2 regions of the Paenibacillus sp. BT-177 genome follow, and region 1 is predicted to be linked to the other one. Evidence: riboswitches for the same ligand, from Rfam matches in the RefSeq annotation. Region 1 holds a riboswitch; the other holds the start of a gene.
The links. A riboswitch is a leader RNA that binds a small molecule or an ion and turns the genes downstream of it on or off. The one in region 1 is predicted to bind S-adenosylmethionine.

Region 1 (16,290 bases):
ATTCGTTTGAACCTCGAAGATGGTATATATTTGTATGAAACTGACGATATTCTCACATTGGGCCAGCTGGCTAACGAAGCTAATTTACGCAAGAACGGAAAAAAGGTTTATTTTATTGAAAATATGAGCCTGTACTTCACCAATGTATGCGAAGCGCGCTGCGCGTTCTGCAATTTCCGCAAGGATCAGGGGGAGGAAGGCTCTTATACGTTGTCCGGACAGGAAATGATTGATTATGTAGAGCAACATATCCATCCAGGCGTAAGAGAATTCCATATCGTCGGCGGTCATAATAATCATGTACCTTTCCAATACTATGTAGATTCACTGAAAGCGCTGAACGAAAAGTATCCCAACGTTACACTGAAAGCATACACTGCGGCGGAAATTGACTTTTTCACACGCATAAGCGGCTTGAGTATTAAAGAAGTTCTTCAAGAGCTGCAAAAGGCAGGACTTCAATCTCTGACTGGTGGTGGCGCGGAAATCTTATCTGATGAATATCGGAAGAAGATGCGTGTTACCAAAGCCAATGTGGACCGTTATCTTGAAGTACATCGTACGGCCCATAATCTCGGTATGAAAACTCATACGACCATGCTGTACGGTTCAGTCGAAACTTATCAGGATCGTATTGAGCATATGCTGCAAATTCGTGAATTGCAGGACGAAACGAACGGATTTATGGTATTTATCCCACTGTCCATGCAGCCGAAAAGCAAAAACGCCAACATCATGCGTCGCAACTCTGCTTACGAGGATCTCAAAACCATTGCGATCAGCCGCTTGATGCTGGACAATATCGACCATGTTAAAGCTTACTTCATTAATATTGGTCCACAATTGACGCAGGTCGCTCTTACCTTTGGCGCATCAGATGTCCATGGTACGATTGTACGCGAGCAGATCAGCCATGCTGCAGGTGCGTTAACCCCTTCCGGCTTGACACGTAAAGAGCTAATCTGGCTGGTCAAAGGTGCTGGACGCATACCTGTAGAACGTGACACCTTCTATAACGAAATCGAAGTTTTCGAATAAGTGTAACATCGGATTCAGATTTCCCGCGTGCATTTTATCCCCATTACTCACACCATGCAGCCTCAAGCTGCCCCGGAACACACTGGTCTGTCTGCCAAAGGCAGGCCCGCTTTTCCGGGTTTTACAACAACAAAAACTTGTGGCTAGATCGACAAGACACCAGACCATTGCCGGGGACACGGTAACGAAAGGACGGCGGATTTTGATGAAAAATTTCGTTATTCTGGGGGGCGGCTATGGCGGCCTTACCATTGCCAAAGAATTGCTGGATAAACACATTCCCGACAATATTCAAGTTATTTTAGTGGATCGGATGCCCTTTCAGGGCTTGAAAACAGAATACTATGCCCTTGCGGCAGGTACCGTATCTGATTTTGATTTGCGGGTACATTTTCCCGATGAACAACGCCTTATTCGCAAATATGGAGAAGTCACATCGATGGATCTTGAGAATAAAATGGTCCATTTTCAAGACGGTGAGCCTTTGCCCTATGACCAGCTTGTCATTGCACTAGGTTGTACCGACCGCTTTCATAATACACCGGGGGCAGAAGAATACAGCTGTACAATCCAGTCCTTTAATCATACTCGCCAAACGTATCTGCGCTTGAATGAAATCAAGCCTTATGGACATGTCCATATTGTAGGTGGCGGCCTAAGTGGTGTCGAGATTGCTGCGGAGTTACGTGAAAGCCGCGCGGATTTGAATATTACGATTATGGATCGGGGCGAGCGGGTGCTATCAGCATTTCCGCAACGTTTGTCTGCGTATGTACATGCCTGGTTCAAGGAGCATCATGTGAATGCGCTAAACCATGTTGCGGTTTCCCGTATTGAGCCAGGAGCTATTTACAACCGTGACGAGCAAATTATGACCGATGCGGTTGTATGGACAGCCGGGATTCAGCCCGTTAAAATTGTACAGGATTTAGCAGTTCCTAAAGACCCTCAGGGTCGCATCGTGCTAAATGAATATTATCAAATACCGGATCATCCTGAAGTGTACGTCGTCGGAGACTGTGCGAGCCTTCCTTACTCTCCAAGCGCTCAGGCGGCAGAGGTGCAAGGAGAGCAGATTGCCCACATTGTACGCGACCTGTGGAAAGGCCAAACGCCTCACCCGCATCCTTTAAAGCTACGTGGTACATTAGGTGCGCTGGGCAAGAAGGCCGGATTCGGTTATGGCTTTATGGGCAGTACCTCATTGCGTGGACGAGTGCCACGTCTGCTGAAAAGCGGTGTGCTCTGGAAGTCCAAACGCCATTTTGGCTAATTGGATCTTTAATAAGCAAAAAGGACCTGCTTCCATAGCAGGTCCTTTTTGCTGGTGCATCTATGAATAATATATATTTTCTACAAGAGAAGGCTGGCCCTGCGGATGACTTCTATTTTCAATCCAAATCCAGGTTGTCCCATGCTTCGGCTTCTTTAATTTTGTTGAGAATCACTTCGTACAGAAGCTCTGCTGAATCTGCGGATACAATTTCACCGTTAACCATCGCATAAGGCTCAGCGTTACACTGACCGCAATTGCTTAGGCAGCCGTATTCAATCACATCATAATCTGGATTCTGTTCCAGTTTAGCCATAATCTCATCGGTACCAAAATGCATGTTACTGGTGCAAAATTCAATAATAGGTCTTAACATTTTTTTCACCTGCTTTGGATGACGGGCATTTTAATTTGGCCCGCTTTGTAATATAATAAACAAGGTATAGGAAAGGAGTTGAATTCTAATGAGCGAAGCACAAAGCGTTCAGATGTATGATGAAGTAGCAGACGTACTGGATAAGCTCCGTCCGTTCCTGCAACGCGATGGCGGTGACGTTGAGCTGGTTGACGTTGAAGACGGCATCGTTAAGCTGAAGCTGGTAGGTGCTTGCGGCAGTTGCCCAAGTTCTACAATTACGCTGAAAGCAGGGATTGAACGCGCTCTTCTCGAAGAAGTTGAAGGCGTCCAAGAAGTGGTACAAGTATTCTAATGCTAGATGCATAATGATCAGAGAGTCTTGAGTTCGGTAACGAAGCTCAAGACTCTTTTTTGTATTACAGCGTCTAAAGCTCTCTCAAGCTTATATGGTTGGCCTAATGGGGTCCAATCCTCCGGACACATCCATAATATTGCCTGTTATAAAATCTGAATGCTCCTCACACAAATAGCCGATCACTCGCGCAATGTCCTCTCCGCTTCCTGGACGCCCACGCGGTGTCTCTTTATCCCGCATGCCGATGACATCAGCAATCGACTTTTCCTTGTTCGCTCCTCGGATATCCCCTGGACAGATCATATTGACCGTGATGCCATAGGGAGCTTCCTCTACAGCTAGTGACTTCGTAAAAGACACCAGCCCCACCTTGGCAGCTGCGTAGACAGCCCGATGCGGCCAAGCCCTTGCTTCTCCAGCATGACCAAAGCCAAAATGAATAATACGTCCCCATTGCTGGCTACGCATGTGCGGCAATACCAAATGATCCAGCAACATGGTACCGACCAGATTCCCCTGTATCATGGCATGAATCTCAGCTACACTATAGTCCGCAAAAAGACGGCGTTCCCGGATGAAGGGTCCGGCATTGTTCACCATAATATCAACCCCGCCCAGACGATCCTGCACTTCACCGATCAGCCTCGTGATATCTTCCTGAACAGAGATATCTGCTTGTAAAGATAGACAGCGTACTCCCTTAGATTCAATTACCTGCTTAAGCGCTTCGGCTTCAACCTGGCTATGGACATAATTTAGTGCAATGTCACAACCTTCATCAGCCAAACGCAGAGCGGTCATTTTACCTAAACCTTTGGCACTGCCCGTTATGAGTGCGACTTTGTCTCTCAACAGTTTTCCTCCTCTTCACAGAGAACGGTCACCCCCAAGTATAAAATATTTAAGCAATCCCTACAACTCCAGCTAAGAAGAAACCCCAGTCCTCTTGTTCAAGAGAATCTGGGGTTTACGTTCAGCGGTTTCTTATTTTCTGCTTAAAATGCAGGGATAATTGCGCCTTGATATTTGTCTTCAATGAATTTTTTAGTTTCTGGAGATTGCAAAGCTTTAAACAATTTTTGGATCGCTTCGGAATCTTTATTGTCAGGTCGTGCTACCAGTACGTTAGCATATGGAGAATCTTTGTCTTCCAGTGCCAATGCATCCTTGGTCGGGTTCAGCTTGGCTTCCAAAGCGTAGTTCGTATTGATTAACGCAATATCTACTTCAGGCAACTGACGTGGCAGCATAGCTGCTTCCAGCTCTTTGAATTTCAGGTTTTTCTTATTTTCAGTAATATCTTTTACGGTAGCTTCAATGTTGCTTGCATCCTTCAGCTTGATCAGACCTTGTTTCTCCAACAGCAGCAATGCACGGCCTCCATTGGTTGCATCGTTCGGAATCGCTACTGTTGCACCGTCTGGAAGTTCATCAAGCTTTTTATATTTTTGGGAGTAGATACCGAATGGCTCCAGATGAACGGCGCCAATAGATACCAGATCCATTTTACGCTCTTTATTCATCACATTCAGGTAAGGTACATGTTGATAAAAGTTAGCATCCAGTTGCTTGTCGAACAATTGCACGTTCGGCTGTACATAGTCATTAAACTGAACGACTTGAAGGCGAACTCCTTCTTTTTCCAACTGAGGCTTGATCGCTTCCAAAATTTCCGCATGTGGCACAGGAGAAGCTCCAACTTTCAGTTCGACTTCACGTGGTGACCCGCCTGTATTTTCGGCCGCATTGTTTGTATCCGATGTAGTGCTCTTTGTACCGCAAGCAGCCAGTACCGCAATTAATGTCAAGCTCAATACAGCCAATACCCATTTCTTCATGTTGTTACCCCTCCAATAATTTGTAATATTCAGGATCAGACGTCCTGATCAATAAGGATATCTATATGTTTTCCCTATTTCCGAGTATAATGCCGCACAAGGCGATCTCCTGCCATTTGCAGCAATTGTACCAATACGACCATCAGTACGACTGCAACGATCATTACAGCCGTTTCGTAACGATAATAGCCGTAGTTGATTGCCAGCGTACCCAGCCCACCGCCCCCGATCATACCGGACATTGCCGTGTACGATACGAGTGTAACGACAGTAATGGTTAATGCGGCAAGCAGGCCCGGAAGTGCCTCACGCAACAGCACACGCCGGATAATTTGTCCTGTCGAGGCTCCCATCGCTTGTGCAGCCTCAATGACACCTTTGTCCACTTCACGCAGAGACGTTTCGACAAGACGTGCAAAGAAAGGGGCAGCCCCGATAACCAATGGCGGAATGGTTCCCAGCACCCCAGTCGAGGTACCTACCAACGATCGCGTAAAAGGAATAAGTGCAACGATCAAAATGATAAATGGTACGGAACGCAAAATATTAACGATGAAGGATAATACAATGTATATCACTTTCATCAGAGTCAACGAGGAGCGGCTCGCCAGAAACAACAATATACCGAGCGGCAAACCAATAACGAGGGTGAACAATGCAGATGCCCCGAGCATCTGAAGGGTTTCTAGAGTAGAATTCCCCAGCTCTTCCCAACTCACTTGCGAAAAATCAAGTTCGCTCATTGTCAATCACCTCCACATCAAGTCCTTGTCCAGATACTTCGCGCAGCGTATGCTCTATATCTGAATGGTTTCCTTCAAAACGAACGATCAGCTGTCCATACGGTACATTTTTAATCGTAGAGATGGTTCCCTGCAAGATTGCAAAATCAACACCTGTACTTCGAGCTGTACGCGACAGAATCGCATCATAAGTTTTGCTGCCCAAGAAGGAGATACGTACCACCTGTGCCGATTCCCCGCTACCTGCAGCTGCAATCGCTGCTTGTAACTCCTCGGGATGTTCTGCCTCCCGCTGGATAAAGTCCTTAGTTACCTGATGCTGTGGCTTCAAAAACACTTCCGCCACCGGACCTTGCTCCACGATATCGCCCTCATGAATGACGCCAACTCGATCACAAATGCTTTGAATGACATGCATCTCATGAGTAATCAATACGATGGTCAAATTAAAGCGTTGATTAATATCCAACAGCAATTTCAGGATAGACCCTGTCGTCTGCGGATCAAGCGCAGACGTCGCTTCGTCACACAGCAACACATGCGGATCACTAGCCAGTGCCCGTGCAATTCCTACCCGCTGCTTCTGTCCACCCGAGAGCTGTGACGGATATTTTCCACTGTGTTCTTTAAGCCCCACTAGTTCCAACAACTCACGAACTTTCTTGTCCATCTCCTGCTTAGGGGTATTTACCAGACGCAATGGAAACGCAATGTTGTCATACACTGTCGCCGAAGACAACAAATTAAAATGTTGAAAAATCATTCCGATTTTTCGGCGTTGCTTCTGTAACTGGGATTGACTCACAGTGGCAAGATTAACCCCATCTACCCATACTTCGCCTGAAGTAGGGCGCTCCAATAAATTAATACAGCGGATCAACGTACTTTTGCCCGCCCCGGAATGACCAATCACCCCGAATATTTCTCCACGCTTTATAGAAAGATTCAACCCGGACAACGCATTAACGCGTCGGTTGCCTTTACCATAATGCTTGGTTAATTGCTTAAGCTCTATCAACGTGCTGCGACCCCCTTCACTTCTTCCTTACCCTTTTAACCAATTGTCATCTCTCAGGATTGTATAAAATCGCTATTTATTTATACAAAAAAGAGCCCCTTTCACAGAATGAAAAGGGCCCCACCTTGCGAACCTTTTCTCATCTGCCAAAATCGCTATAACTCTAGCGGTTTTGTAGGAATTAGCACCATATGTTCCCTCCCGGTGCATTACACCGGGAAAGAACGGGTTGCCGGGCTTCATCGGGCCAGTCCCTCCACCTCTCTGGATAAGAAAAATATGTTAAACTCCAGCTTTAGCTGTCCGTTTAGTTTATATAAAAAAATAATTCAAGCATTTTTCTGAAACTAGGTTTCAGTATAGATAGTTTACATTGCTTTGTCAAAGGATATTTTCTGTCATAATTATGGGCGCACTGCCCGATTCTCCCATTGTTTCGCAGTATAAGAAAATGCATTTGATAGCGACCGGCATACCATTTCCAAGCCCTGCTGCAAATCTTCCAGATGGTGATCGAGGTCCTCCAGTTGGATTTTGCCATATAAAGCACGGTGACGTTGCCAGAGATCATCCTGCATTTCCGTGTTCATATAGTGTATCTCCGTATTTCGCCGCTTACGCAGGCGATTGATAGCATCGTTATATGTGTCCTTGATATCAATTAAATTATCGGTCAATATAGGATGCATTTTGAGATACTTCAGCTGTCGCAACACAGTAAAATACGAATAATGCGCCTTATACTGCCCTGTTTTCAAATCATACAGGTCATTCATCCAGTTACCCAACTTATCCAAAATAGAGAATACCCGCACAAATCCATCCTTATAAAAGAATACGTACAAGGCATAATCGGATTTTTCATCCTTGCTCATATCTTCAGCGTATCCGGCTTTTACTTTCATACGAAAAAAGGCGGCAGCATGATGGCTCTGCTCCAGTTCATCCAAAGACGACATCAGACCACGTGTTAAAATATCCGCCTTCCGAAAGTCATGAGTCGGATCACCACTGGCCTGGATTTGTCGTTCCAGCAAATGTAACATGTCTGACATGCTATTCATGGCATCCAGCAGGAAACCATTATTTACACGCGGGGGCTCGCCCAACAGCTTGCGTATCATGCTTCACGCCTCCTTGATATCTGTAAAATCCGGCTGTTAAGATGCTTTAATAGGCGTCAAGCGAAATAACTCGTCCATCGTTGATCTACAAGCTTAACAATATCTTCACGTGGCAGTACCTCATCAGGGTAGCCCGGCTTCATACGTGCATCCACCACAATCGGCAGCTTATAGTTCAGGTGATGCAAACGCACTTCGCTATCAGCGTACATATCTGTAGCCGGGTTAAAGCGTGTGAATACCGTCCACAGGAACGAAGCTTGGGAGCGAACAACTTCTTTGGCATCGTCCACGATAAAGACAAGTGGCCACTCTTGCTCACCCGCAGCTAATCGCTCCAATACACGCGCAGCGAGTTCAGGCTCCTGCTCAAAGGACGAGCCGGATACAACGAGGCATCCTCCGCAATAGGGTTCGATTTCACGAATGCCCGGCAGATTGCCGCCTTCATAAACGCGAGGCAATTCACGCACAGGCTCGCCTACCCCCATCAGAATCGCCTTGCTGCCGTGATTCAGCTTGCGGCCCGTGTAATCGAGTGTATCGTGAGACGTATGGTTGAAAATAAACAAATCTCTGGCTGGATTAAATCGTTCCAAAATGGTTTCGAGCAGCAGGTTAAAGTCGGATAAATCGATCACCCGATCCGTCAGCATCAGGAATTTGGTCAACGACAATTGACCTTGACCCAGAATGGTAAAGCCGGATACCAGCGCTTCACGGGAGTAGCTTTCACGTACGACTGCCGCTGCCAGCGCATGTACACCTGTTTCTGCATATGCCCATAACGACTTGACGGAAGGCATCACAAGCGGATAGGCGGGCGACAACAGACGTTGCAAAAATTCGCCGAGATAGTAGTCTTCCTGCCGTGGCTTACCTACAATGGTTGCCGGATAAATGGCATCTTTGCGGTGATGCATATGTTTGACATGAAACACAGGGAAATCATGTTGTAATGAGTAATAGCCAAAATGATCGCCAAACGGCCCTTCCGGGCGGCGTTCATGAGGCGGCACATAGCCGCTGATCGCAAATTCGGCTTCTGCCGGAATCCGGTGACCTCCGAGCGGGTCTTCCGTCATGGGCAGCTTGCCCCCCATAATCAGGGAAGCCAGCAATAGCTCAGGCAAATTTTCCGGGGCAGGAGCAATCGCAGATGCAATCAGAGCAGGCGGGCCACCGATGATGATCGTCGTAGGCAACGGCTCATTACGCAGCTCTGCTTCATGATAATGGAAGCCGCCGCCTTTATGGATCTGCCAATGAATCCCAGTCGTCTGATCATCATAAATCTGGATGCGATACATCCCCAAATTATGATCCTTGGACTGACCTGGCTTTTCGGTATACACGAGCGGAAGCGTAATGAACGGTCCTCCATCCTCGTGCCAGCTGGTCACTCTAGGCAGTGGAGCCAGCGGAGCATCAGTACGGCGAACGCCCAATACAGGAGCTTCGTTATGAGATACTGTTTTTAGACCTACTTTTAGCATGTCCTTAATCAGCCCACGTTCATTCCACAACGCTTTGGGGGTAGGTGGAAGCAACGTTTTGGTCGCACCTACAATTGCATCCATCAGTTGCTCTGGACGAGGGCCAAAAGCCATGTCCACACGGCGATTCGTACCGAACAAATTACTAGCTACAGGAAACGGGGTTCCTTTGACATTTGTGAACAGCAGCGCCGGACCTTCTTCCTCAATGACTCTTCGGTGGATCTCGGCCAGCTCCAAATAAGGATCGACAGGTGCTTCTATAATTTTAAGATCATTTTCTTTACGTAGCGCTTCAATAAATTGGCGCAAATTCTGGTAGATCAACTGGATGATTCCTCCTAAGCAAATCAAGCCCTCGAGAAACTCGTGGGCCTGGTTTGTTTCTTATGATGTTATTATACGTGTTCCAACGCCTCTTGGGCAAAAATACGCTTCATTATAATCTACAAAATGCTTAGGTACGCTGTGCTTGGGTCGGAACAAGCTTGCGGTCCGGTGACAATTGCCATACACGATAGCTCAGATAAGCCAAAATGGAGAACAACGATGCAATCACCAGCATATGTCCCAGCACGATAAACATGTAAATTTCAGGTCTGTTGACGTACAGCAAGATAATGCCAATCACCACTTGAAGAATAATCAATACGACCGATACGACACCCAGGGTACGAATATCCCGGTGATTCGGGTGATAACGGTATGAGTAGTGACCCACAGCCAAAATAATGACAAACAGCAGACCGGCTGAAATCTGATGAAGCAGCAGTGGAGATATGAAACCCCCAATATTTACAACCTTCTGGATGACCGAATGACTAAGCAACGCTCCTGAATAGACAGCAATATAGGTATAAATCGTTGATAGCCATATAAAGTTACGATAGCCGCGACTGACACGCCCAGGAATCAGACGGGGAGTGTAGCGTGAATCCGCATGCTCCTGCCAGGCCCCCAGCGTCATCATGGTCGCACTGGCAAAAGCAATAAGCGCAAAGCCAAAATGCAGCCCCATGACTGCAGCCGATTGGGAGAATATGACAGCCAATGCCCCCATCGCACCTTGTATGATAACAAACAATAGCGTGAGTAAGGAGAATAGCTGTAAATCCTTCCGATGCTTCATAAACAGCAAAAAGCCGACAAACGAGGCGATAGAAAGAATTCCGGCCATGGCACTGACGGAGCGATGAGAGAACTCAATAAGGGATGCGATGGTATGCGCCGGAACCAGCTTACCATTACAAAGTGGGAATTCTCTTCCACAGCCGAGACCCGAATCCGTTCGCGTCACGACCCCTCCACCGAAGGTGGCCAAAAACATGACAATACATGTTACGAGTGCCAGCCATTTTAATATTCTGATTTTGTTATTCAATGAATTCACCCGTATCCTTCCAAATATAATATTTATTCACTTTAGATGTTGTGAAATGATCACTTAAAGTAATTATAACTGATATATCGTTCCTTGACATACGAGCTTTGTTGACAAAATGTGAACGTGTCCGTAAGAAAGCCGCCTCCTTCGGAAGGAAGCGGCTTTCTGAATATCCTGATGATTAAGGTTCCCTGCGGAGCCCTCATACATACTATTATCTGTTATTTTGCCAAGTTAGCATGGACTTCTACAGCCCGGTCCAAAAACTGCTCAATTTCCTCGCGGGATTTACGCAATCTGTTCACCAGACGTACTAGTTCTCGCCCTTCACTGTAAGCGATAAAGCTAGGAATCCCTAGAACATTTTGCTCTTGGCTGACACTTTCGGCCTGTTCTACATCAATCTCAATTAATGTAAGCTTGTCTGCATATTGTTGCTCTACATCAGGCATGAATGGATCAATAAAATGACAATCCCCGCACCAGTCCGCCTTGAACACAGCTACAGTTACACCTGGAGTGGATATTGCCTTATTAAAGTCTTCATGAGAGACGATTTTTTGCATACATAATTCCTCCTTAAACTTCTTTTGTGCAGGAGATCCTGTACTTTCTATTGTAACGCCAAGTGAAGCTTTTGCACACTCCCCTATTATGCTCACATGCCGATTGGAAGCCCTCTCATTGAGACATACTATAGATATACTTAAGAATCCACATAGGCGACGACATCCCAATAGCATACCCAACATACTTGGTGGAATACGGGGATGCCTGCATTTGAAAGGAGGTTATTTAAACATGTCTCTCACCGAATGGCTCCATGTCGCATCTCGACAGCTTCAGGGGGGGCTCAAGTTACTGGGTTCCGTTCCGCGTGTTGCGGAGGAGGCATGGGAGGGCAAACGTGCGGCCTGGACCGAATCCCGTAAATTACGCTATCCCTTGCGTGATCTGCCGTGGGACTATCATTCGGCACAGGCCGCCATGAATGAAGCTGAAGCATTAATGTTGGTGAACGGACCCGCTACGCGTCCCTCTTCTCTAAATATGCCCTTATGCGAAACAGACTGTGAGCTGCTGGAGCGGATCAAAAACGATACAGCACAGGAGAATCGCAGCAACATCACGCGCACTGCCGCTTATCTTGAATGCTATCGTGGCTACCCGGAATTACACTGGGCATTACTGGCCCATCTGGTTTCTCGTAATGGCGGCTATAATATGACTGATCTGAAGGGGGAGCTCATTGGCAACCTGTTCGGCGAACAGGAAAAGGAGTGGCTATATCGGCTACTTGAGCGCTGTAACGCTCTTATTTTTCAAGACGCTTATCCACAGTTGCAGCTTTACATGCACAGCCGTCATTTGGGACGAAGTTGCTTCCATTTGTTGCCTCATTTTCACGTTTCGCCATTCATGAAGCCCTTTTGGGAACGTTTCTGGGCTTGGCGGGATAGTTCTCTTTTGACGGTGGCGCTCATTATTAATGAACAAAACTATATTGAAGGACGGGTTGTGAAAGACCCGTATTTTCAAAAATTTGTGACACATAAGCCAGGTTTTTATTTGCATGACTGGCTTCAGCTCAATCAGGTTATATTTCCGCTTGGGCTAAACGGTGGACTTGCCGGACTTGTCATGGAGCATTTCGGCCATCTGGACGAGCGGATCGGCTTTGGTAAAAGTCTTTACGCTATGTTATTTGGCCATCAGCAGGTACTGGATCAGGTATCCGCATTTGCAGCCAGCGTGCCGCATACCGGGTCTCGCAGCGACTATTGGCCCGGACTATTCACTCCGAATGTACAAAAAGCGCTGCGCTCTCCAGAAGAGAGTGCAACGCTTTTAGCACATGAATGGCTCCCGCCAAGTCAACGTCTGTACAGCCCGGAGCTGAACGCCGTCTGGTCAGATACAGCCTATGATCCGATTCCCCGTTATGACTGGTTTCAGGACGGTTCTACACTTGGGCATATCAGTGAACCAAGACGGCCTCTGTTATTTGCCATGCGCCATGAGCATCGCCATGGCATTCAAAAAACAGCAATGGCCCATGATGCTCATAACAGCTTAAGGTCCTTTCACTGAACAGATGAGAGGGCTTTTTTAGCCTCGTTGTCCAGTGGACTCACGCTGTAGGCGCATTAACGGACGCAATACCTTCTGCAACACGCGCGGATAGTTACCCAGCTCGTCCCTGCGCAATACGCGCAGTACAACCAGCAATACCAAGTAGCATACCAGTACAACCGCTCCGGCAATGCAGCACGCAATCAAGAAGGCTACACGCGCAGGCATCAGATGTACCAGCAAAATGCAGGCTTCATTTACTCCGTACCCGATAGCTCCCGAGACAACGACTGCGGTTAGGAAGCCAGCCCAGCGACGGCCCATGATTGAGAAGGAAACAATACCTTTCAGCACACGCAAATTCAGCAACGTAATGACGAGAAAACATAATCCGGTTGCGGCAATAATTCCGTAAATCCCTAGCCAACCAGCCAGCAGCCAGCTCGCTGCCAACTTCACGACGATCCCAACCATCACATTGACCATTGAAATACGCGGCTTCCCCATACCAATCAATATCGAATTAGAGGTCATCATCGTAATCTGAAAGATCGTTCCGAGTGTCAGAACAGCGATAATCCCGCTGCCTCCAAGCGAGCTGAACAGCAGGCCATTAATAGAATAGGCAGTCACACATAAAGCCAGCACAATCGGCATTCCAGTCAGAATAGAGATGCGCAAGGCAAGCGTCATCTGATTTTGTAAATGCTGTTCATCCTTACGGGCAAAAGCCGCTGAAATGATCGGAATGAGCGATTGACTGAGTGCAATGGCCAAAATCGGCGGAATGCCTGCCACACTCTGTGCCCTAGAGCCTAGATAACCCAACTGAGTAGTCGCCTGATCCAATCCCACTTGTCCAGACAGCAGTCTAACTACAATCGACGTATCAATAAAATTAACCGCCGGAACCGTCAGAGACGACAATACGATAGGAATAGAGAGTTTGAAAATATCTTTGTAAATGCGCATCATCGGTAGCGCGGAGCGTTCCTCTTGAAATTGCTCTTGACGATCTTGGCGATCCTGACGACGCAATTTCACCGTGTAGTACAGCATTACCGCCAGAGCGCCGAGACTTCCCATGACACCCCCAAAGGAGGCCCCCGCCGCTACCTCACGATCTCCATAGCCAAGCTTCAAAATAATAAAAGCGAGCAGAATTGCGGTGGCTACCCGTGCGACCTGCTCGACAATCTGTGAAATACCGCCTGCGGTCATATTACCGCGTCCTTGGAAGTATCCGCGCATCATCGCAATGGCAGGAAACAACAGCAAAGCGGGTGCCAAAGCCTGAATAGCCAAAGCAGACTGCGGAACCCCTGCTACATGCTCGGCAAAATAAGGCGCTCCAAAATACAGCAGCGCCGTAATGATAACACCGGCCACGGCCGCGAATATCAAAGCCGCACGATACACACGTCGCGCTTCCGCAGGACGATCCAGTGCGTAGCGTTCCGAAACCATTTTGCTCAGTGTGCTGGGAATGCCGGCCGTAGCGACCGTGAGCAGCATCAAATAAGCGTTGTTCGCAATAGTAAACGAGGCGTTCCCGACGGAGCCGAGCAAATGCTCCAATGGAACGCGCTGTACCAGACCAAGCACTCTGGCCACCAAGGCGGCAGCGGCTAAAATAAGCGTACCTTTAAGGAATGTTTCTTTATTGGACAAAATGCGTTCCCTTCTTTCTTGCTGTTCACATGCATGCAAAAGCCCCGCAACAAACAGTCATGGCCTGAGCCATCACCGGTGCGGAGCCGCATGTCGATTCTGTCTCTGCAAATCATAATAAACGAATCTCTGGTTAAAACACCCAAATCAAGAATACAATAATCATGGCAAGCTGCAAAATTACTTTCATCACGGTGCTAGTAAATAGACCCAAGACGGAGCCAAAGCCCACTTTTATAGCTCGATCCAGCGGGGCTTTGCCAATCAGCTCACCCAGCACAGCACCGATAAATGGTCCCAAAATCAAACCGAATGCTGGAATAACAAAGGGGCCGATTATGATTCCCACAGTACTAAGGATCGCTGACAGACGCGAGCCGCCAAATCGCTTGACTCCCCACGCATTCACAGCATAATCCGCAATAAAAAGGGCAACGACGATTAGTGTTTGTATAATCCAAAACAAAGCATTGTATGGAGCAAACGAGAAAAACCAGCCGTATACAAAAAATGCAAAATAAATGGCGAGCGCCCCCGGCAATACGGGATACACCGCTCCCGCCATGCCCACAATGAACAGTACAATGACAACAATCCAACCTACAACGTCCATGGGCCTCCTCCTTCTCGTCTATTCATCTTGCTTGTGCACCATCATTTTATTACACAAGCACATAATCTCGAATCACTTCTACAATGCCGTCCTCATTATTCGAAGCCACAACCACATTAGCGGCTTCTTTTACCGTATCCTGAGCATTCCCCATCGCTACGCCCAGTCCAGCCGCTTGAATCACAGCCAGGTCATTCAGACTGTCACCTACGGCAACCACCTGCTCCATGGTAATGCCGAGCAGGTCGCACACTTCAGCGATGCCACTGGCTTTGGATATACCGGCCGGATTAATTTCCAGATTCGTCATCGAAGAATTGGAAATTTCAAGTCCACCCATCTCCTGAAGCTTGAGCAAAATTTGATGGCGAATTTCGTCATTTTCCGTATTAAAACCGAATTTGAGCCATTCCTGTGTGTCCAATGTGTCCGGCCAACGATCTCTGTTGTATAACTCCTCGGTTGAGTAAGCCCAGAACCAGGAGCCTGTTTCTACGGCAATCTGGTGCATCTTGCGAATAAGCTCTTTATCAAGTAAATAGCGGCGCCACAATTCGTGAGGTGATTTCCATACTTCACTGCCGTTTACAGTTACCATTGGCGTCTCCAGACCGAGTTGCTGACCGTAAGGCAAAGCATGCATCGCTGCACGTCCGGTGGACAAGCATACATGAATCCCTTCCTGAATCGCCTTATTAATCCAGTTAATTGTTTCCAAGCTTATTTCATGATTATCATTCAGTAAAGTTCCATCCATGTCGAGCGCAAGCAGTTTGTATTTATATTGGTTTTCTCCCATGGTCTCTCTTCCTCCTGTTGTCCCTTATGTCCAACGACATTTTACCATGAAAAAGAGAAGCCCACAAAAGTATTCAAGTCCTTATTTCGCTACCAGAGGCTTTTTGGGAATACCATCAAGCCCGTATACTTCGTCATACGCATCAAATATTTTACGCGCAACCGGTCCCGCACTCGTCGCACCAAAGCCCCCTTCAGGAATGATAACCGCTACAGCCAGCTTCGGATTTTGGCGTGGAGCAAAAGCGATGAACACCCCATTATCTTTAACCGTACGTCCCACCACCTGCTGAGAAGTCCCCGTTTTGCGGGCATAATCATAGGGAAATCCGTTAAAGGCTTTAACATCGGTAGCCATGCCGCGAATCACAGTATTCCAGTACGTATCTGAAAAAGCGACCTCATTCAGCACCTTCGGCTTAAACTCACGTACGAGATTCCCCTGGTCATCCACAATTTTACTGACTAGATGAGGCTGCATTCGCTTGCCCTTGGTTGCCAGCACAGT
Region 2 (16,290 bases), on a different contig from region 1:
GATTGAATCTGATTGGCCCCCTCAATGACCTTAACCAGCGGCTTCATAGATTTACGAGCCAGGAAGAGACCAGAGGTCGCAGCAGCCAGTAAGGCAAATAACGAACCGTACACAAGCACATTTTGTAACCTGTTCATGAGTCGGTCCTGAGAGCCCGTGAATTGCCCTACCTGTAGCAGCCCGACCACCAAGCCCAATTCCTCGGATTTAATCGACTGTTGATAAATCATAAAGGAATCACCATTTACGTTCACACGCCGAACTCCCTCATTTTGAACTGCTCCTGCCGCTGTAGACGGAACAGGGAAGGTGATACTAAGGTCTTTCATATTTTGGGTCGTTTTAGTTACACCGGACGTATAATTATAAATTTGAACATATAGCTGTGAGTCATCTATTCCACGCCCCTGCTCCAATCCAAGATCCAGGTTAGGGACCTCAAACAATCCCCCTTTTATAATAAGGCGTAATTGCTTGTTAATCTGTGGCGCCTGAGTCATAAGCTGACTTTTCACTTCATTATATGTGTAGTAATATACTAGTCCGTAAATAGCCAGACCAAAAATGACAAGCACTATAGCCAAGATGCTCGAATACCAAGCTGTCAGCCGCCACCGAATAGACATATTACACATCACCTCTTAAAATATAGCCAGCTCCCCGAATGGTACGAATAAGCCGTTTGCCACCATCCTGCTCGGTTTTTTGTCGCAACATGGCAATATATACTTCCAGCACATTCGATTCCCCGCTATAGTCATAGCCCCAAATTTTATCCATAATCAGATCACGCGACAGAACGCGTTTCGGGTTTTGCATGAACAAATGGAGCAGTTCAAATTCTTTGGCCGTCAGTTCCAAGCGTTTGCCACCACGAACCACTTCACGCGATTCATTATCCAGTTGTAAATCCTCGAAGGTAAGCCGGTTCCCATTATTGTCCTGCTGTTCAGTTTTACGCCGCAAAAGCGCTCGCACTCGTGCCAGCAACTCCTCCAGAGCAAACGGCTTCACGAGATAATCATCAGCCCCCAGATCCAGACCCTTCACCCGGTTCTCCACCTCATCCTTGGCTGTAAGCATTAGGACAGGTACCGTGCTTCCTCCCTCTCGCATACGCCGGCAAACCTCAAAACCATCGACCTGCGGCATCATTACATCCAGTACGACCAAATCAGGCTCAGCTGTTAGCATTTTATTTAATCCCTCTGCTCCATTGGTGGCTGTCAGCACTTCATATCCTTCAAAAGCCAGCCCTCTGCGCAGCATGGATACGATTTTTTCATCGTCATCAATGATCAGAATAGTAGAACGCATACACGATCAAACTCCTTTATCTCTTCTTCTTTTCCCTCTATTGTAGCAGGAGTAGACGCGTGTAGCATCTTGCCACCGCATACAGCAAGAAACGGAAGGGGCGTCTTCCTTCCGTTTCTTACGTTCATGTTCAATTTTAGAGTTATTCTCTTACTGCTGAAGAGTCGAGCTAAAATCATTTTTGTTGCCTATTTTCAGCTGAATATCTTTTTTCTGCCCGGCTCGTTCGATGTTAAGCGTAAGTGCTGTACCCACTTTTTGTTTTTGGATAAATTGAATTAACTCCTGTGATGTGCTATAAGGCGTGCCATTAGCTCCGATAATTACATCGTAAGGACGCAGATCGGCCTGATAAGCTGGTGATTTGTAAATAATATCCCGAACAACCGAGCCTTCGGTCAGAGATGTACCCAATTCCTTGGCTACTTCAGGGCTCAAGTTTAGCAGACTTGCACCAATGAAAGGTACAGGTTCTTTCGGAATAGGTTGGTTATTTTTCAGCTTATCGACGACTTCCAAAATCGTATTGGACGGAATCGCAAACCCGATCCCTTGTGCATCTGCACTCACAGCTACGTTCATACCGATAACCTGCCCTTGAAGATTTAACAACGGTCCGCCAGAGTTACCAGGATTAATGGAGGCATCCGTCTGAATGAGATGCTTGTATTGCGTCGGTTTTCCAGTTGATTCACTGTTAATGGTGATAGTACGCTCTTTCGCACTTAGCACACCGGCTGTTACTGAATGTTCAAAGCCTTCTGGGTTACCGATTGCAACCATCCACTCGCCGACCTTAGCGTTATCGGAGTCTCCCAAGGTTACGGTAGGGAAGTTATTTTTTCCTTCAATTTTAAGAACTGCCAAATCTAGATCTGCATTTTTGCCCAAGACCTTGGCTTCGTAAGGCTTGTTGGTTCCTTCTACTGTAACCTGAACCACACTCGCGCCTTCCACAACATGGTTGTTGGTCAGGACGTAACCCGATTTATCAAAAATAAAACCGGAACCAATACCCAGCGGAGTCAGCTGTCCACTGTTGCTACCTTCATTTTCGTTACTATTGCCGCTGCTGCCACTATCGCCATACTGATTACCGAAAAAGTATTGATACAGCGGGTCATTGTAATAAGGGCTGCTTTGTCTGCCGCTGCCAGCACTCGATTGCTTGGCAAGCGTTTCAATTTTGACGACTGCCGGACCAGCCTTGGCCACAACAGATTGAACATCAGCCGTACCTGAAGGCATCACAGCTGGAACTGCGCTTGGAGACGAGTTAGTGGTTCCCGAATTCGTCGTTTCTCCGCTTTCAGCTGCCGCCGAAGTCAACGCTGTCTCCGGTGTGAACATATTGGTTCGGTCAGCTGTATACATCAATACCGTAATGACCAGCATTCCGGCTAAAAAAGATAATAAGATCGTTTTTACCTGCGACTTGGGTTTATTGGGTTTAAATTGCCAATTTCCACTATTCCGACCAGAACCATCCTGTTGCTCAGGCATAGCACGTTGATAAGAGGAAGGAAGCGGTCTCACTGCCTGCGGTGGCGTAATCTCAACGTCCTCCACCGACTGCCCTTCCCTGCGTTGTCCGTCCGACTGCACTGAGGAAAAAGGGCCATAGGAATAATAATATGAGGAACCGTTTGAATCGTTTTGCCGAGTTGCTTTATCGTTATCAACCTGATCATTGTCGTTCCGGCGCCCGGAATTATTATTTTTAAATTCGTCCATTGTATATCTCCTCCCAAACCCTATGCTTCAAGGTGGTGTTGTTTAACTGACTTTATTTTGCACTTTAAACCTTAATTCCACCTTAAAAAAAATTAAAAAGGAGATAAAACCTCAGACCTATTGTATCTAGCCACTTTTACTCAACGCGAAATGCTCCGGAATTCAATCCGGAGCATTTCGCGTTGAGTATGCTTTTTTATTTTGTGTTAAAGTTCTCGTCGAATTTTTCGTTCGGTGTTTGTGCATTGCTTTGAATTTTGCTGCGACTGGAGTTTTGAACTTTTTGCGCTACTGCACTTGTACCGCCTTGATCTGTCGCAAATTCTTCGTCATACTTCTCATTTGGTGTTTGGAAGTTGTCTTGAATTTTATTTTGTTCAGACTGCTTTACCTTTTGAGAAACGACGCCTACCGTATCGTCTTGTGCAAATTCCGCTTTGAACTGATTTCCTGTGTTTGCCTTGAAGCCTTTGTTCGTGAAAGAACTTCCGCCTTGATTTGGCATATTCCTCAACCTCCCAGTATGGTTTTGCGGGATAAGCTCATCCCGAAACATAGTATGTGAAGTCAGGAAAAACAATATTCAAGGATTATATGGAAGCATCCAGTGTCTCGGGCGGAATGGTCTTATGCGTTTCTATCGCCTTTTGCAGCGATTTTATCATTTTTTCTGTACACTTTCCGTTTCCTTTTTTTATGATTTGAACATCCACATCTTTCTTGCCCCATTCAGAATACACCTGCCGGATTGTTTTAAAATACAAGTCAATTTTATTGCCTTTAATCGCTGAACCTGTATCTGCTACAATCCCGTAGCCGTAACCTGGAATGTACAATATGCTGCCCAAAGGAAACATCTTCGGATCAGCCGCAATCGTGGACAGTGTATTTTTGTCACGACGCACTTTTACACCGGAATACGTAATACCGTAACCGGGATGATTCGGCCGTTTGCCAGTGGATTCATAGCCTGCTGTATATCCTGTTGCCGTGACCGTCATGGTCGTAATAACCTGCTCTTCGCGTGGAGCCAAAACAGGTGCAGACTGCCATTTCTTATGCTGGACCGGTTCTTTGTGACCGTAAACCTCATTGCCGGGCAATACCAGACAAATTGCGATTAACATGGTTCCCAAAACCCGTTTCCATACCAACATGGATCTCATAAAAAACCTCCCCTTGAGGCAAAGGCTTTCCAGAAATCCATGGGTTTATACGAACTATTGATTATTTTTGAACATCCTGCCCCGGATAAAGTCTGCTTAGCTTCACTTTATCTTCAAAAATATGCAGGAGCGTCCGCACAATAGGGGTGTGCTCATCGTCTGTGTGCAATATAATGGAAGCAGGAGATATCGAAATAAGGGTACTGACGATTCGATCTTCAACCTCCATCTCCAGTTCAATACCGGGCATTTCCACAATAATATCATCTGCATCAGGAGTCGGTATGGGCACCATGGCACTATCGAGAATGGTAAAATCATGCCCCCCTTGGTGAAGTACATGCACGAGTGGAACTTTGCTTTCCTGAAAAAACACAAAATATTTAAGCAGCCCCATAAATTCTTCGTATTGCCGATCTGCCCAGAATTCTTCCATGGCATAGTCAACGATTTCTTCAAGCTCTTTTTTATACGCATGCAGTCTGAATTGAATAAGCCCTTCCAAATTAATCACACGAAGCTCCTTGAAATCCTTTTCCAGGAGAGTGGTCAGCTTACCATGACGCTTTAAACGTCCTCGGGGACCATCATCATTTAACAGTGAGCGAATCATGCTACGAATTTGTTCAACGTCCTCTTTCTCCAGCAACGAGCAGGCTTTGTTGAGAATATGATCGAGAATCCCCCACTCCCTGACTTCGATAATATAATCCGCTATGGCCGAAGACATGATGCTGTATACACAGGGAAGAAAGCTTTCAAACGCTGAATTGCTTTCAGTGCCCTTGCAGGTCCATGCCACTTTGTTGTCCAGCTGTCTGAAAGTGAATCGAAATCCGCGCCGTGACATATGTAGTCCCTTGGTTCTACTTTTGACCACTTCGTAAAAACGGTCGGTTTCTTGATCTCCGTCTGTATTGGTCCACACTGTAAACAGTTCCATTGGCTCACTCCTTTCGATCACTGCTTTCAGTATATGGCGGCCTCTGAAGGGTTATACGAAGTGAACGACTGGAAACAAAAAGACATATGCAAAAGAGGCCGATCAGGTTTCAAAGAGACGTTAAGCGTGTTATAAACAATTACCGTGATTAGGTAAAAACCGAAAGACGTTTGAATATTTAGGGCGGGGTATGTTAAGGTTATAGTGATATGAATTTTTCACAAGAGGGAGGAGATAAGATGTCAACGATGCTGAACATGCTGCGCACATTCATGATCGTCATATTGAGCCTCGTTCAGATTTTGTCCCTTCCTGTGACGTTTCACGCGGAAGATACCACTCAATCCCTTCAGTTTACTTCGGGATCTTCATTTATGCTTCATGCTGATGTTACTTCGTTAGAAACGGATTCTCACGGTCTGGAACATCATTCCAAACCAGCGGTGCGCAAATCCTCCCCGTTACTTCATCTGGTGATTGCTGCGGCTAAATCACTTCCCTTTGTCATTTTGATAGCGCTTGTGCTGCTCATGAGCATTCCTAAGCTACGTCTGCCTTTTATTCCTGTCATCTGTAAGCTAAAGAAGCAATTATTCTTATTCCCCATCAAATTCACCTCTAGTTACGTGGCTTAACCTCCTTTTAGCATGCATATCACCACATTTGCATGTCTCTTTGCTAACTTTTCCTATTCATCTAATGCGTAAAATTTAATTTTCCATTTTTTAATTAAAATTTGATGAATTCTAATTTTATCATGTCACTCCCAAAGTATGTGATTTATTTCCCATATCATTCACTTAAATAAACGTATTATACAGGAGGCTTTATAAATGGATATTCGAGAGTCTATTTTGCCAGGAATCGGAATTAAGTATCGAATAGATGCGGAGAGTGGTGACCGAATTGTCATTATTATTCATGATGATGGCAGACGTGAACTATATCACTTTGATTACGAGGATCTGGAACAAAGCATTTCTATGACAACCCTGAATGATCAGGAAGCACGATTGGTAGCCTCTATCATCGGTGGTATGACTTATAAGCCCAAGCAGCTTGAAAGTGTAGAAATGACTTTTGACGATTTTATTATCGAATGGTATAGAGTGGAATCCCACTATGCAAGTGTTGGCAAATCCATCGGGGAACTGGATGTAAGGCAAAATTCGGGTGCCACGGTTATTGCCATTGTGGAGAAAAAGGGAAAAAAGTATGTAAATCCTGGCCCTGAAGTGATTATTAGCGATGATGCCACTGTAGTTGTTGTTGGAGAACGTGACCAGCAGAAACGCTTTAAACAAATCCTTATGAACGGAAGCGGGTGATTGGATGGATCATCTGGTATTTGAGGTTGGATTGGCTATTGCTCTAATCGCTGCAGTCGGGCTGATATCCTCCAAACTGCGCTTCTCGGTCATCCCTTTTTATATTCTGATCGGAATGGCAGTTGGACCGCATGCGATGGAGCTATGGCATTTTGATTTTCGGTTTATCGAAAGCGCCCCGTTTATTGATTTTATGGGGAGAATCGGAGTGCTGTTTCTTCTCTTCTACTTAGGGTTGGAGTTCTCAGTAGGTCGGTTGATTAAATCAGGTCGTTCCATTGCTATAGGCGGTACCATTTATATTGGCATCAATTTTACACTGGGGCTGGCTCTGGGCTTCCTGAGCGGCTTTCCTGTAGCAGAGACACTGGTTATTGCCGGAATTACGACAATATCATCCAGTGCTATTGCAGCCAAGGTGCTGGTCGATCTCAAGCGTACTGCTAATGCTGAAACAGAAATGATTTTAGGTATTATTATGTTTGAGGATGTTTTCCTCGCCGTCTACATCTCCATCCTCTCCGGATTGGTTCTTAGCGACTCTTCCTCGCTCGGGGGTGTATTGCTATCGGCACTCATTGCGCTTGGCTTTATGCTTGCAGTTATTATTATCGGTCGAAAGGCCGTCCCTCTGCTAAATCGGATTCTCCGTATCCGCTCCAATGAGGTATTCGGACTTGTTGTTTTTGGCTCACTGTTTCTGGTGGCTGGCTTTTCGGAAACAATTCATGTAGCGGAAGCTATTGGAGCCCTGCTGGTTGGTCTGGTACTGGCCGAAACGGAACACGCCAAACGGATTGAGCATTTAATTGTTCCTTTCCGTGATTTCTTCGGTGCCCTGTTCTTCTTCAGCTTCGGACTGTCCATTGATCCGCTGTCCTTAGGAGGTAACGCCATATGGCTTGCGCTGGCGGCAGTCCTCCTCACACTATTTGGTAATATTTGGGCGGGTATGCTGGCTGGGCGTACGGCGTCCTTATCTCCCAAAGCATCCGCAAATATCGGTTTAACTATTGTGGCGCGAGGCGAATTTTCGATCATCATGGCCAACTTGGGTAAAGAAGGCGGTTTGCTTGATATTGTTCAACCTTTTGCAGCCATCTATGTACTCATACTGGCAATTCTTGGACCACTTCTGACAAAGCAGTCAAAGCCTATCTTTAATATGCTAAACAAAATATTCAAATTTAAGGACCCTCGCTTACGAAAGGAAGAAAGCAAATCGGCGTAACTGTAAAAGCTGGATACGACAATCCATAGGAGGGAAGGCTATGCCGCACGCTGTAAAACATGCCGAAACTCTATGAGGCGGCTTGTGAAGCCCGCTTCAGGAGATGCGAGCAGGTTCCCTGTCTTTTATACGGTGATTGGCGGAATTACGGCATCCGTCGGTCTGGAATTGTTTTTACATCCGCACGATATGATCGCTGGAGGCGTTACAGGAATCTCCAGACTCATGTCGCTTTACACACAGGAGCATTTTGGATTGCTGCTATTCGTATTAAACTTGCCACTAATGCTTCTGTATTCTTTGTTTACTCACAAGCCCATGCTGCTTCGCGCACTCCCCGGCTTGTTTGCCTTTTCAGGCTCAGTCATCATTCTCTCGCCTTTTCCGGCAGTGAGCGGCCATCCGGTCGTATGTGCTTTGGGAGGCGGAATCTGTATTGGGCTTGGCGCAGCACTGACAGCTCGTCACGGGGGGCTGCTTGATTCACTAGGACTTAGCGAATCTGACGATGGCCGTCCATCCACTTTGGTACTAACCCATCGGAAAATTCCGTTAATACAGATTGTAATGTTGTGTAATGGCCTGCTGCTCATTACGGCTGGCTTTGTGTTAGGATGGGAGCCAGCCCTTTATTCCGCCTTATCCTGTCTCGCTGCTTACGAAACGACCCGGCTGATGTTTACTGGTCTGAGACGCACGGTCTGTATTGTCAGCAAAAAACAGCAAACTGTCGAAGATGCCATATATCGCAGGTTGCGTTTACACGGCACACCTATTGAAGGTTCTGCCCAGATAAAGGGTAAGATGAAAAGTGAATCAGATAAAAAAGAACAAATGGTCATCGTTTACAGCGTTCATCTTCTAGATTTGCAGCGCTTTAAGGCAGTCATCCAAATGGCAGACCCACAGGCTGAGATCATGCATATGAAGTGCTGGGAAACGTAGCAAAGCCCAATATATTAACCAAAATACGCTTTTACTCCATTGTTATGCGGATTGGCAATAATGATAAAATATAGCTAATATGTAGACACTAAAAAAGAGTAAGGATGTTGTAGCATCCCTACTCTTTAGCAACAGCCGCTTACAAGGGCGGTGGCAGTTCAAAGATTTGTTCACCGAAATAGACCGTATACCTTTGGAGAGGGCGGTCTATTTCTTTTTGTTGAAGGAAAGTTCTGTTGTTTCTAACAGACGACAAAGAACGCTTATCTACATCAATCCCTCCATTGGATTAGTGATAGATAAGCGTTCTGGTTATAGCGCCTAATAACAGGTCTTAATTTTGCATAATAAAGTCATGCTCAATACTGCTGGCACTGTCAAAAGTACGAATAATATCATAACGGGTATTGCGCTGTGCCGGAATGTGACCCGTCTCACGGATCAACTGTAAAATGGATTCAATGTTGACCTTATACGTTGCACCTGCAGCGGAAACTACGTTCTCCTCAATCATGGTGCTGCCAAAATCATCGCAACCGTAGTACAGCGATTTTTTACCGATTTCCGGTCCCATGGTTACCCATGAAGACTGGATATGCTTGATGTTATCCAAAACAAGACGACTGATCGCTACAGTTTTCAAATACTCCTCTGGCGTCTGGCGTTCCTTCTTCAGGTTGGTGTTGTCTGGTTGGAAGGTCCATGGAATAAAGGCCAAAAATCCTTCAGAGTTATACTTGTTTTCAATGCATTCGTCCTGAGCATCACGGACACGCAACAAATGCAGTGCACGCTCCTCCATCAACTCGCCAAAGCCGATAACCATCGTAGCTGTCGTGTTCATCCCAACCTTGTGAGCTGTTTGCATAACATCCATCCAATCACGCCAGGAGCCTTTGAGACGGCTAATTTTGCGGCGTGTGCGGTCGTCCAAAATTTCTCCGCCTCCGCCTGGCAGCGAATCCAACCCAGCTTCATGAATGGCCCGAATCGTTTCCTCCATGGATAGACCGGATTTTTCCTTCATTTTATGAATTTCAGCTGGTGAGAAGGAGTGCATCGTGATATCGGGAAAACGTTTCTTAATAGCTTTTAGCAAATCGGTATAATAGCTGAACGGCAGATTTGGATTTACACCGCCTTGCATTAGGATTTCGGTGCCACCTACTTCCTGCGTTTCCTTAATTTTTTGAAAAATTACCTCATCCGGCAAAACATAACCTTCATCGGAACCCGGTCTACGGTAAAAAGCGCAAAAGCGGCAGTATACGTCACACACGTTCGTATAGTTAATATTTCGTCCGATGACAAAGGTTTTTATGGGATCGGGATGCATGCGATTCATGACTTTATTTGCCGCATGACCTATTTTTTCAACCTCGTCTGATTCGAACAAAGCAACGGTATCCTCTAAATTCAGGCGTTCGCCGCGTAGGGCTTTATCTAAAATATGGTCGATTACACTCATGGTGTATCCTCCTTCGCTGTCACAGGGCGACGAAATGAAAGACAGGACTTATGAACGAGAATGCTTTCACAAACCTGCGTTCGAACCCTGCCGTAATGTATGTTCATGACTAGCCTTGTATGTTGTCTGTGCTATTTAGCATAGTAAAACCTAATGATAATACTAACATATCTTTAGGTAAGGAACCATACTTAGACTGAAAAGTGCCTTTTTTCACACTGTCTTTCATGTCATTCATATAGAAAACAGCAAGTCTCCTGAATACCGGAAACCTGCTGCTTAAGGCTGTACCTATTTGCTTCCTTCGTATAACGTTAAGCTGCTGCGGTTGTGCTAACGCTCTAGCGCAACGCCTCATCCAGATCACGGATCAGGTCATCAATGTCCTCCAGACCTACGGAAAAACGGAGTAGACCGTCCGTAATCCCGCGCTCCAACCGTACACTTTGCGGCATAGCCGCATGTGACATCATTGCCGGGTACGACAGGATACTTTCCACTGCTCCCAGACTCACCGCCACAATGGGAATACGTACACGACTGAGGACCTCTTTTGCACGCTCACCAGAACCCACATCAAACGATATCACTGCACCATAACCGCTCGATTGACTCTCATGAACTGCACGCCCTGGATGGTTCTCCAAACCCGGATAGTATACCGCTTCAATGTCATTGCGCTCGTTTAGCCAGTTTGCAAGCTTAGCTGCACTTTTTTCGCTGTGAGCCATACGCGCCTCCAGTGTCTTCATCCCACGCATAAGCAACCAAGACTCTTGCGGAGCCAGCACGGTACCCAATCCATTCTGCAGCTGCTTGATTTGTCTCCCCAATGATTCAGTACGAGCTACCGCAAGTCCTGCCAGTACATCACTGTGTCCACCCAAAAACTTGGTCGCACTGTGCAATACAATATCGACTCCCTGCTCAATCGGACGTTGATAATAAGGTGTCATAAAAGTATTATCCAATAACGTCAACAGCCCATTATCCCTTGCCCAAGAGGTTATTCCTACCACATCGCTAATTTTAAGTGTCGGATTAGAGGGGGTTTCCATATACACAGCCCTTGTATTTTCCTGCAACGCCTCTTTCACAAGGTTGAGATCCGTCATATCGACGAAGGTCGTTTCGATATTCATCCGTTTCAAGATGGAGGTCAGCAGTCGATATGTTCCTCCATATACGTCCTCCGAAACAATGACATGATCACCAGCAGATAAGAGCATAAATGTAGTGGAGATAGCAGCCATACCAGAAGCAAAGGCAAAACCGCAAGCTCCGCCTTCTAATAATGCGATATAATCTTCTAAAGCTTGTCGTGTCGGATTACCTGAGCGGCTATAATCATGCTGTGGAGGATTAAAAATATCATGATGGTGAAAGGTCGAAGCTTGATAGATCGGGACACTCGATGCCCCTGTAACACTGTCAATTTCAGAGCCAAAATGCAGCAGCTTGGTTGCGAATTTCCGCCCTTTGTCCTGATCCTCTCCGATCTTCCTCGCATCCTCTATCATTGCTGCTCCCCTCCTTCTACTTCTTGACGTGCCGCTTCCAGTGCCGAACGCAAATCTTCAATCAGGTCATCTGTATGCTCGATACCTACGGAGAAACGAAGCAACCTGTCATCTACCCCGACTGCATCCCGAATTTCTGCCGGTATGTCCGCATGTGTCTGCACAGCAGGATAAGTCATTAGCGATTCCACACCGCCCAGACTTTCGGCAAACGCAATAAGCTTAATATGACGAAGCAAAGGCTCCACATAACGAGCATCCTTTACTTTAAAGGAGAAAATCCCTGTGTTTCCGCTGGATTGTTTATTTTGTATCTCACGACCCGGATGACCTTCAAGCGCCGGGTAAAATACTTCCGCCACTGCCGGATGCGTCAGTAAATAATTAGACAACACCGTTGCATTATGCTCATGTCGATCCATGCGCAGCGCTAACGTCTTCATCCCCTTCATCAACTGATAACAGTCGCTCGGGGAAAGCACGGCCCCTATGGAATTGTGCAGGAAGGAAATTTCAGCTGACAGCTCTTTTCCTTTGGTTACAATCAACCCTGCCAGCACATCGTTGTGCCCGCCCAAATATTTGGTTGCGCTATGTACCACAATATCCGCACCCAGTTCCAATGGCCGCTGGAAATATGGTGTTAGCAGCGTATTATCTACAATAGTAAGCAAGTCATGTTGTGATGCCCATGAAGCTACCGCTTGAATATCAGTTATCATCATTAACGGGTTTGTAGGCGTTTCTATGAATACAGCTTTGGTACTCGGTCGACATGACTGTTGGAGTGCTTCAAGATCGTTTGTATCCACATAGCTTGCGGTCACACCAAATTTGGATAAAATACGCTCTAGCAAACGATAGGTCCCGCCATAAAGATCCAGCGATACAATGAGGTGGTCTCCCTGTCCAAACAATGCAAATACAGTTTGCAGCGCTGCCATACCTGAGCTGCAAGCAAAGCCTGCATCACCAGATTCAAGTGCAGCAGCAGCCTCTTCCAGTACCTTTCGGGTGGGATTAATCGTCCGAATGTAATCAAACCCAGTGCTTTGGCCCAGACGGGGATGGCGGAATGCCGTAGATTGGTAAATCGGGTAATTAACAGCCCCAGTTACTGGCTCCTCAATTGAACCAATTTGTGCCAATCTGCTTTCGATTTTCCACTGTTTCTCACTCATATGAATCCTCCTGTTCACTTCCATAGTAGGTGCTATAACATATGCTGCAAAAATGGATGTCCAAGACTATACTGCTGCGCTACTGCAAGGTGTTACTGTATAAGGGTAAACGACAAGCCCCTTTTTAAATCTGAGGTCCGATATCATAAGGTGTTTCTTGGTATACATAATAGTTAAGCCAATTTGAAAATAATAAATTGGCATGAGCTCGCCAGATAGAGGGTGGTATGCGTTCAGGATCATCGTTAGGAAAATAATTTTTGGGGACGTCAATATCCAGTCCTTTGGCCACATCGCGGTCGTATTCCCATTTCAGTGAAAGCGGGTCATATTCAGAATGCCCTGTTACAAAAATTTGTTTACCGTCAAGTGTGGCTACTAGGTATACTCCAGCTTCCTCGGATTCGGATAAGACTTCTAATTCGGCAATATGATCAATATCTTCCCGCCGAACTTCTGTATGTCTGGAGTGAGGAGCATAAAACAGTTCATCAAAGCCGCGTAGCAATTTTACTTTAGGTTTAATTACGGTGTGTGGAAATACGCCAAAGCATTTGGTGTCGAGCCCGTATTTAGGGACATCGAAATGATGGTATAAGCCTGCCTGTGAGGCCCAACAGATATGCATGGTCGAAGTTACATTCGTTTTCGTCCATTCAAAGATCTGCCGGATCTCTTCCCAGTAGTTCACATCCTCAAACTCAAGCTGTTCAACCGGAGCTCCTGTAATGACCATGCCGTCAAAACGACTGTTCTTGATCTCATCAAACGTTTTATAGAACATGTTCAAATATTCTTGCGATGTATTTTTGGATATATGAGACTTCATATGCACCAACGTGACATCTACTTGTAGCGGCGTATTACCGACTAAGCGCAACAGTTGGGTTTCCGTCGTTTCCTTGGTAGGCATTAAATTCAAAATGGCGATACGCAACGGACGAATATCCTGATGATAAGCCAAGCTTTCATCCATTACGAAAATATTTTCGCCCTCCAGCACTTCCTTGGCAGGCAGCGTGTCTGGGATTTTAATCGGCATGTAAACTCACTCCTTGATCGGTAAGTTGTGCGAAAATCGTCTGGTAGAGATGCCGGGCATATAATAAAAAGACCTTTCTCAGTTAGAGAAAGGTCATATTTGTATCCATATGCGCCTCTCTCATCTGTCAGGGCTACGCTTTTTTGTACAAAGCGCGAGTCCTGCAAGAATTAGCACCGTGCGATAAAAATCGCCGGTTGCCGGGTATCATCGGGCTAGTCCCTCCACCTGCTCTTGATAAGATTTCGCTATATTCATTTTGGGTTCACAAAGTTCTTGTTGTTCACTTTAATGCATCGGCTGGGCTTCGTCAAGATGGACTTATAAATTTGTGCCCTGCATTCACATTTTGTCTACCTTTTCCATAGGTTAAATCATATCCTCGCTGTCGCAGAAGCTCATATGACTGCTGTTGATTTTGCCCATGATTTTGCGCTTGAAAGGCCGTAGGCCGAGCGTTATACTATACAAGTGCTAATAGGCAAAAATATGGTGCAGCAGTGTAGATTAGAGTGTTTTCTGCGATACTGTGGCAATCTAAAAAAGAACATTTGTGAGGTGAATCCGGAATGGAAGGCGACCCGAGTCCGAATAGGCGGCGATCCCTGAACAACAGCATAGGAATGACTTCAGCTTGCCGAAAGACGGGACGCCAGGCTCTGCACGCTCCAAAAGCCTTCTGCTTTTGATGGTATGCACGCTTACCCGAACCGGCTAACTGGCTAACTGAGTCCATTCCTTATGCTTAAGGTAAACGTATTTCCGTTACGACGGAGCATAAGGAGTGACATATATGAAAATCCGTTTGGTTAACAACGGGGTTTTTACCCCTGTCGAAGAAATTGAAATGGCGCTCACTGCACCGGCAGAAGGCTTTTATTGGATTGATGCCGATGTCGAGGATCTGACAGTGCTCCAGCCCTTATTTTCTATGCATGATCTTGCAGTAGAAGACTGTTTGAGTGAAGAAGAACAGCGTCCAAAGATTGAAATTTATGAAAGCCATTATTTTATCGTTGTAAATAGTATTCGTTTTGATGATGAAGAAATATTTTTGCGTGCTTTGAACATTTTTCTCGGCCGCCATTTTATCATTACGGTGACCAAGCAGAAAATCAATGAGCTTCGTACTCTCAAGCCTATGCTGTGGGAGCAGGAAGTCAGCCAGCCTGACCGTTTTATGTATCTGTTGGTCGACTTGATCGTTGACAACTATTTTCTGGTTGGTGACCGGATTGAGGTTCGTATTGAAAAGCTGGAAGAAGACATTCTAATGCATACGAAAAAGTCGCACTTGAACGAAATCATCGGCTTGCGCAGTGAGATTCTATGGCTAAAAAAAGTGCTCGGCCCGCAAAAGGAAGTCATCAATACCCTGAACAAACGGGATTTGCGACTTATCGACGATCAACTACAAAAATATTTTAGCGACATTTATGAAAATGCTGTGAAAATTTCGGAGACTTTCGAAACTTATCGCGACTTGATGGGGAACCTTAGAGAAGCTTATCAGTCAAGTATCGCCAACCGTGCTAATGAAATCATGCGTGTGTTTACCGCCATTACAACCGTATTTATGCCGTTGACGGTCATTACCGGAATATATGGGATGAACTTTGATAATATGCCTGAGCTTCATACACGTTATGGTTATTTTGTCGTCATTGGGATTATGGTGGCACTAGGTGTCAGTATGTTCTGTATTTTCCGCAAGAAGGACTGGGTTTGAAAAGAAGAGAGTAAACCAAAACTACCAAGTTGGGTGATTACTCCAATTTTTCAAGCTTGGTCATCAAAAGCAGCAGCCGAGTCCTATGAAGAACTCGCTGCTGCTTTTTTATGTTGCACCTTATTTGTACTTTAGGACACTTCCAACCGTCTCTATATTATCCAACATGTCGGTCAGGTACCTCCTGATGGCGGAACCGTATACGAATCAGTCGCAATCGCTCATAAATTTGATCCAGTCCTGCTTCCGTCGCTTTTTCTTCTCCATACACTTTTAGCATAATGGGCTTGAGCAGCGTATCTCCCAACTCTGCATAAGCAGACCAGATGGCTACTTGCTCCTCCTCAGATACATGTGCCAATTCCTTGCAGATCAGCTTCTCCATATCCATTCCATCCCTATCCAAATGTTCCACAGCTTCAATCATTTCTCGACGGTGCAAGCCTGTCTTCATTCCGATATGCTCCAGTGAAAGACCGTCCGAAATGCCTTCGATAATCGCTCTAGTCAGGCTAAACTTGTTTAGTTCCTGTCTGTACTGGTTTTCTTTTTGCTTGTACAGCCATGACAAAAAAACTTCTTCTTCAAGTGCCTCTGTTACCCAGTTCAGCGGAAATGGCGTAGTCCGATCATTTTGCTTCGTAATAGCCAATAGCTCCGTCCCATATTGCGACACCTTACCCAGG

Region 2: it holds a riboswitch for S-adenosylmethionine, as region 1 does, so the genes downstream of both, metA (homoserine O-acetyltransferase MetA) here and OIU26_RS17475 (methionine ABC transporter ATP-binding protein) in region 1, are expected to answer to the same signal.

What each region holds. Positions count from the first base shown of each region.
Region 1 covers NZ_JAOYTP010000005.1:253,104-269,393, forward strand. The annotation lists gene mqnE (aminofutalosine synthase MqnE) at 1-1,038, shown strand, start outside; gene OIU26_RS17445 (NAD(P)/FAD-dependent oxidoreductase) at 1,244-2,311, shown strand; gene OIU26_RS17450 (YuzB family protein) at 2,430-2,687, opposite strand; gene OIU26_RS17455 (NifU family protein) at 2,776-3,021, shown strand; gene OIU26_RS17460 (SDR family oxidoreductase) at 3,112-3,876, opposite strand; gene OIU26_RS17465 (MetQ/NlpA family ABC transporter substrate-binding protein) at 4,020-4,862, opposite strand; gene OIU26_RS17470 (methionine ABC transporter permease) at 4,937-5,605, opposite strand; gene OIU26_RS17475 (methionine ABC transporter ATP-binding protein) at 5,592-6,623, opposite strand; SAM riboswitch class I at 6,760-6,898, opposite strand; gene OIU26_RS17480 (Cthe_2314 family HEPN domain-containing protein) at 7,028-7,747, opposite strand; gene OIU26_RS17485 (UbiD family decarboxylase) at 7,804-9,570, opposite strand; gene OIU26_RS17490 (COX15/CtaA family protein) at 9,701-10,633, opposite strand; gene OIU26_RS17495 (thioredoxin family protein) at 10,849-11,193, opposite strand; gene OIU26_RS17500 (DUF2515 domain-containing protein) at 11,429-12,718, shown strand; gene OIU26_RS17505 (polysaccharide biosynthesis protein) at 12,737-14,371, opposite strand; gene OIU26_RS17510 (DUF456 domain-containing protein) at 14,505-14,984, opposite strand; gene OIU26_RS17515 (Cof-type HAD-IIB family hydrolase) at 15,034-15,783, opposite strand; partial or broken gene OIU26_RS17520 (peptidoglycan D,D-transpeptidase FtsI family protein) at 15,865-16,290, opposite strand, start outside.
Region 2 covers NZ_JAOYTP010000002.1:145,900-162,189, forward strand. The annotation lists gene OIU26_RS06800 (sensor histidine kinase) at 1-626, opposite strand, end outside; gene OIU26_RS06805 (response regulator transcription factor) at 628-1,317, opposite strand; gene OIU26_RS06810 (S1C family serine protease) at 1,468-3,051, opposite strand; gene OIU26_RS06815 (hypothetical protein) at 3,248-3,556, opposite strand; gene OIU26_RS06820 (3D domain-containing protein) at 3,642-4,217, opposite strand; gene OIU26_RS06825 (putative sporulation protein YtxC) at 4,279-5,160, opposite strand; gene OIU26_RS06830 (hypothetical protein) at 5,400-5,795, shown strand; gene OIU26_RS06835 (cation:proton antiporter regulatory subunit) at 5,994-6,488, shown strand; gene OIU26_RS06840 (cation:proton antiporter) at 6,493-7,719, shown strand; gene OIU26_RS06845 (YitT family protein) at 7,804-8,664, shown strand; gene mqnC (cyclic dehypoxanthinyl futalosine synthase) at 8,999-10,132, opposite strand; gene OIU26_RS06855 (PLP-dependent transferase) at 10,474-11,652, opposite strand; gene OIU26_RS06860 (PLP-dependent transferase) at 11,649-12,833, opposite strand; gene metA (homoserine O-acetyltransferase MetA) at 12,958-13,875, opposite strand; SAM riboswitch class I at 13,993-14,119, opposite strand; gene corA (magnesium/cobalt transporter CorA) at 14,669-15,604, shown strand; gene OIU26_RS06875 (HRDC domain-containing protein) at 15,762-16,290, opposite strand, start outside.